DNA from 2 places in the Myroides sp. LJL116 genome. Region 2 is predicted to be linked to the other one. Evidence: riboswitches for the same ligand, from Rfam matches in the RefSeq annotation. Region 2 holds a riboswitch; the other holds the start of a gene.

Region 1 (3,396 bases), on a different contig from region 2:
AAAAATGCAGTAGTTTTAAACTATGGTGCTTTAGATACATTTGATGAATTAGATATTCCTGTTAAAGGACTTCCAAAAACTAATTTACCTTCTTATTTACAAGAGTATAGCAAAGATGCTTCTATTGTAGATGTTGGTGGGATTAAAGATCCAAACCTGGAGAAAGTAAATGAATTGGATCCAGAGATTATTATTATTTCTGGTAGACAAGCTCCATTATATGATGAATTAAGCCAAATTGCTCCAACTATCAATCTTGAGATTGATCCAGCGAATTATATGGAATCCTTTAAAGCCAATCAACGTATTATTGGTGAGCTTTATGGTAAACAAGACCAAGTTGAGAAAGAACTAGAGGATATTGACAAAAGAATTGCTCATATTAATGAATTGACTAAAGACTCTGATAAAACTGCTTTAATGGTGCTAGTAAACGAAGGTCGTTTTAGTGTTTATGGACAAGGGTCTCGTTTTGGAATTATTCACGATGTGTTTGGTTTAAAACCTGCAGATACTAATATTCAAGCTGCTAGCCATGGACAAGCAATCTCTAATGAATTTATTAAAGAAGTAAACCCAGATTACTTATTTGTAATTGATAGAGGAGCTGCAGTTAAGCGTGCTAAAATGACAAAAGAGGAATTTGCAAACGAACTTATTAAACAAACTAATGCTTATAAAAATGATAAAATTATTTTCTTAGACGCAGAAGTTTGGTACTTATCAGGTGGTGGACTTAAGTCTATTAAAATGATGGTAGAAGAAATAGAAGATGCTGTAAACTAATTATAGCTTAAGTATAAAAAAAAGCTTGTCTTATAAAGACAAGCTTTTTTTTGTGCTATATTTTGGGTAGAATTAATCTATTTCGTCTATAACAGGAACTGGACGTTTACTTTCGTTAATAGCAACTAGAGTAAAGTTTCCTGTGATCGCTTTTTCACGTCCTTCTCTATACATGCTTTCTACAAAGACATCCACGCGAACATCTAAACTAGTTCTTCCTACTCTGGTAACTGTTCCGATTAGCTCCACTAGAGTACCTGCAGGAATAGGGTGGTTGAAATCTACCTTATCACTAGATACTGTTACAATTGGCTTGCGACAAAAGCGAGTTGCTGTCATAAAGGCAATTTCATCCATGATGTAAAGTACCGCTCCACCGAACATAGTATTGTGGTGATTAGTTTGTCCTGGGAAAACTGCACGGAAAACATGGGTTTGAGAATCTTTGATTTTTTTTGCGATTCTTTGTTCTCTATTTGTTAATTGACTTTCCATAGTAATTAAATGTTTTTTTTTGAGTTTTTACCCCACTGTCTTAATAGGCTAGTCAAAGATTCTAACAATAGATAACAAATTTCCACCTATGGTGTAGGTTGAAGCTATCCTGTTACTTTGATTCGCGAAAGTCAGGTGGTTTGTATTTGATTTTTTGGTGGTCTGACTATTAAAATATAATTCTAATTCACAGTTGCGCGACAGTTCGTGAGTTTCACACGATTCCCCAAACTAATAAAGTAATGTTGTTTTGTCACTTTATTGGTGCAAAGATAGTAACTAAAGGCAAAAAAAATGTTTTTTATGTTTTATTTATCATAAAATCGCTGATTTTTATTTATCAGCATTCTTTTTCATTGGTTTTACTGCTGTTGTATCAAGTTTCTATGTACTGTTAATTGGATAATTACCCTACAAGGGGAGGATTGTTGATTTTGTTTTAGGTAAGGGAAAGTATATAAAATTTATTTTTTTAATATAAGTAGTGAAAAAAAGATAAATTACTAAAGCTATAAAAGAGTTTAATTATTAAATTTGTAGTATTGAATTACAAAGGTGCTTGGTAGAAGTAGGGGGTATTCTCTATTTATAGTAGTATTTTATGGAATACTTCTTATCTTAGTACAACTCGATTTGTGAAAGCTTTGCTTTGCTGGCTTTTTTTAGGCAGTATTCTTGTAAAGACAGGGAATAATAAAAGAACTACACAATTTTTACATATGACACAAAACACAATAACACAGACTGATTTTTCTTTTGAAAATCAAACTTCGGTTTACAAAGGTAAAGTAAGAGATGTTTACACTATTGACCATAAGTATTTGGTGATGGTTGCAACCGATAGACTTTCTGCTTTTGATGTGGTTTTACCTAAAGGAATTCCTTATAAAGGGCAGATTTTAAATCAAATTGCCACTCGATTTATGGAGTTAACCAAGGATATAGTTCCTAATTGGCTTATTGGGTGTCCAGATCCAAATGTGATCGTAGGAAAGGCTTGTACTCCTTTTAAAGTAGAAATGGTTATTCGAGGTTATTTAGCAGGTCATGCCGCTAGGGAATATCAAAGTGGTAACAGAGTTATTTGTGGGGTAGAGTTGCCAAATGGTTTAAAGCCAAATGACAAACTTCCATTTCCCATTATCACTCCTTCTACTAAAGAAGACCTAGGACTACATGATATGGATATTTCTGCAGAGCAGATTATTCAAAAAGGGATTGTAAGTCAAAGTGATTATGCTATACTAGAAAAGTACACTAGAGCTTTATTTGAGAGAGGTTCAGAAATTGCTTTAAAACAAGGATTGCTTTTAGTAGATACTAAGTATGAATTTGGTAAGACAATCGATGGAGAAATTGTTTTAATAGATGAAATTCACACTCCGGACTCTTCCAGATATTTTTATGCAGATACTTATACAGAGTGTCAGGAAAATAATCTACCTCAAAAACAATTATCCAAAGAATTTGTTCGCGAGTGGCTTTTAGAGCAGGGATTTAGTGGTAAACCTGGTCAAAAGGTGCCTTTTATGAGTCAGGAATATGTGGAATCTGTTTCCCATAGGTATATGGAGTTATACAAACATATTATGGGCAGTGAGTTTGTTAAAACAGACGATAGCGACCCATTAGCTAGAATACAACATAATGTTGAAACCTTTTTTAAAGAACATAGGGAGGAGTAATCCCTAAAAATATTTTTATATGGAATTATTACAAGCCTTAAAATGGCGATATGCAACTAAGAGATACGATGCTAATGTGAAATTAGATAAGGCTCAGGTAATGGATATCATCGAAGCAGCTCGTTTAGCGCCGACTTCTTCTGGACTTCAACCCTTTGAAGTTATTTGGATCGAGAGTCAACAAGTAAAACAAGAGTTGTCTCCTATTATAATGAATCAAGCTCAAGTAGTGGAATGTTCTGATTTACTAGTGTTTGTTGCTTGGGATACCTATAGTTCTGAACGTATAGATCAAGTTTTTGATCATATGGAAAAGACTCGTGAATTGGAAAAAGACAGTATGTTAGACTATAAGAATAGTTTAAAAGCTCATTTTTCTTCCCTAAATGCAGACCAGCAATTTGATCATGCAGCACGTCAATCTTATATT
Region 2 (3,396 bases):
CATAGGTTAAAGTTTACTGCTAAACGAAAGTTTCTACCTGGCATTGGAAAGTTAGTGACCACCTCGTAATATTGATTGGCTATGTTATTTGCCATAAGGGTAACTCTAAAGTTGTACTCTTTGTAGGTAAAGGATTTTTGTAAAGACATATCATGGGTATACCATGGCTGTACTTCATTTCGTTTAATATTGTTTTTATTGGCATTGTAGCGCTTTCCTACATAAATAAAGCTATAATTTAATAGGTATTCTTTATAAGATAAGCTAAGAACTGCTGAACCTGAGTTCCAAGGAGCATAAGGAATTTGATCTCCATAGTAGGAAGCCTTTCCTCCTGGAGTTAAGCTCTTGTCTTTAGCAATGGTATAAGCGTAGGTTAGATGTACATTTAGGTTTAGCTCTTTAGTTAGGGCAAGATCTGCTTGAACGAAAGATTCTAGACCATAAGACTCCACTTTACCTAAATTAGTCATCATCCATCTCATCATACTAGAAGTTGGAGTAGCAATGATTTTATCTGTTATATCCGCATAATATCCTTGTAAAGAAAAATGTATGTTTTTAAAAATAGGAGAATTAAAATCCTGGCTATAGGTTGCTCCTAGATTGATTTGTCTAGATAATTCCGGTTTTAAACTAGCTGTTCCGATTTGGGTGTAGTATAAATCATTAAAGGTGGGAAGACGATAGATATATTTATAAAATAAATGTATGTCTAAGGCTTTATGTTCAAAAGGTTTATAGTTTAAAAACAAAGAAGGTGCCCACATATTTCTATCTGGGGCTCTGTAATTATGCCTTACTTTTTCATGGGTGAAAGTCCCTAGTACATTAGCCTGGGCTTTTACTTTTCCTAAATCTAAAGAAGTAGCAACAGAGCTTAAAAAAGTAAAGCGCTCTGGGTAAGTGAATAATGTACCTTGGCCTTTTCTAGTAGCATTTAATTTATCATATTGAAAGTCTGTTGACACTGCAACTTCCCAAATCGGGGTTATTTTAAAAAGATGTGCCCCAGATACATAATAGTTTTGCTGATAAAAGGTATTGTCAAACTGCGGATTATAGGTCACTTCATCTCCTTCAAAGTCTACCGTTTTTCTTGATAGGTAATTAGTGAAATCATAGGCATATTTGGCTTTTAGTTTAAAGGAATAAAAATCACTAATAAACCTTGTCCAGTGTCCTTGAACCATTATGTTCTTATCTTTTTGGTTCTCGTTTATATTCTCGGTAGCTATAGTGTGGTCACTTTTTTTAATGATAGCTCCAGGTAGTCCTCTACTAGATTGGTAATAATATAAATTCGCGCTCCATTGATTATTTTGATCCTTCCCAAACCAATTGTTTTCAATTCTATAAGCACTAATAGCGCTATTTAACCTAGTTCCTGTAGTATCATAGGCTACGCTACCATCAATATTTAGTCTTTTTTGTCTGAATTTGTATCTTCCATTGGAATGAATGTATTCTGTAGATATGCTTGTGGAAACCTTATCACTCACTTTGTAATCCACCACCAAGGAAGGATTGTTAAGTTGAATTGTCCCGGTTTTATAGCCCGCGTTTATATTTATTTTTTTATTTTGTTTAAAAGTAGGCTTTTTGGATTCTATATATACCACAGAGGCAGAGGCAAATTCTCTTGCAGATTGAAAAATAGCACTTCTTTGACCATTGTATAATTGTATTTTCTCTACATTTTCCAAGGAGAACTTACCAAGGTCTACAATGCCATTTTGTGCATTTTCAATAGCTGCACCATTATAGAAAACACCTACATGATGAGTTCCCATATTTCGCACGTCTATGGTCTTAAGGCCTCCCATTCCCCCATAATCCTTAATAGTGGCTCCTGAGAAATAACGCAGAGCATCTGCTACATTAAGTGTGTTTAGTTTTTGTAAGTTTTCTCCTGTTAAAGTTTGTACTGGAATAATTTCTTTGAAAGGGTCTTTAGAAATTACAATCTCTTTTAAAGTTGTAATAGAATCTAAGGAGTTTTGCCCATGGAATTTGTTACTTAGAAATAGTAAACAAAGGGTAAGTATTAAGGTTAAATAATTGTATTTCATTGTGCGTTTTTTGGCTGTACCTATTTTGGAATACTACGCAACAATTTAACCTAATTACAATAAGGCCAAGTAGCGTTTTGTTTTATACCCGAAAACATGGAACGATTTTATTGGCCGGTATTCTGACTTGCTTCTCAAAAGAACATCCTTCCCATTTAACACAGTGGATAATCAAGGTTCTTTTAATTATGAAGCTTACAGCAGCGGGTCTGTCTAGGATTTTCACCTAATTCCCGTTTAATTACAAATTGTAAACCATTTTAATATTGGCAAATATATGTGCAAAAATTTTGATAAAAAAATATATTATATCGATTGTCTGTTGAAATATTAAGAACGTTAGTTTTATTATGCTATAAATTTCGAATAATATAAAAGAAAGGACTTTGCTTATCTTTACTTTTACAGGCTTGTGGGTTTAAATTCTCACTCCAACTTGGATATAAACGAACACCCATTTTGCCTTTAGAAGTAGGATGGGATATTATTTGTAAAGTAGCTAGGTCTTGTTTTGTGAAGATAAACACGCCTTTGTTATGATCTTCTTCCACATAGATTACCATATGAGTAAAATCATCCTCTATAGAGAAAGGAGTGTTTTGGTTCGAAGGGTCTTTCTTCCATATAGCAACAAAAGCTCCTGTTTTTTTCGGTGTTATTTTAGCTGTACGATAGATTATTCTATGATTATTAATTTCTAGTTCACAGCTATCATACTCATTTTTATAGGGGCTATCTATTCGGTTTTCGATTAGACACTCACTAGGAATATTTAAAACGGATTTAAAGGTATTAATAGCATAATTTATCATAGGGTTTTGTGTTAATTTTCAAAAAGGAGTTGTTACTTTGTGCGATAGTCCAAAATATATCAATATGTTTAAGAATCCTAGAGTTTCTTTATTAATTGGAATACTTTGTATTTCGATTTTTCCTGTTTTAATAAAGTTAAACCTAACTCCAAGTCTGATTAGCGCGTTTTATCGCATGTTTATTGCTGCTATTGTAATTTTACCTTTCGCCATAATAACTAAGCGTTTAGAATTATATGACTTTAAGACAATGGCCCTTATTGCTTTGGGGGGAGTTTTCTTTGGTTCGGATATAGCCGTTTGGAATTATGCTATAGTAGGTTCAACTGCTACTCAAGCCACTTTACTTACCAATTTAGCCCCTGTATGGGTTGGGGTTGGGAGTTACTTTTTTATGAGTAATAAACCCTCTGCCAACTTTTGGATTGGAACTGTATTTGCTTTAGTTGGTATGGTTGTTTTAGTGGGTGTAGATGTGTTTATTGATCTTTCATTCAACCTGCCTTTTTTAA

Evidence for each region. A riboswitch is a leader RNA that binds a small molecule or an ion and turns the genes downstream of it on or off. The one in region 2 is predicted to bind cobalamin.
Region 1: another riboswitch for cobalamin. It lies ahead of ACYSNM_RS05670 (acyl-CoA thioesterase); the one in region 2 lies ahead of ACYSNM_RS00795 (TonB-dependent receptor).

The regions. Positions count from the first base shown of each region.
Region 1 is NZ_JBTXLR010000005.1:17,992-21,387, reverse strand. It holds gene ACYSNM_RS05675 (siderophore ABC transporter substrate-binding protein) at 1-786, shown strand, start outside; gene ACYSNM_RS05670 (acyl-CoA thioesterase) at 859-1,281, opposite strand; adenosylcobalamin-variant (AdoCbl-variant) riboswitch at 1,429-1,524, opposite strand; gene ACYSNM_RS05665 (phosphoribosylaminoimidazolesuccinocarboxamide synthase) at 2,001-2,966, shown strand; gene ACYSNM_RS05660 (nitroreductase family protein) at 2,986-3,396, shown strand, end outside.
Region 2 is NZ_JBTXLR010000001.1:165,770-169,165, forward strand. It holds gene ACYSNM_RS00790 (YncE family protein) at 1-3, opposite strand, end outside; gene ACYSNM_RS00795 (TonB-dependent receptor) at 1-2,072, opposite strand, end outside; cobalamin riboswitch at 2,168-2,347, opposite strand; gene ACYSNM_RS00800 (MepB family protein) at 2,426-2,884, opposite strand; gene ACYSNM_RS00805 (DMT family transporter) at 2,949-3,396, shown strand, end outside.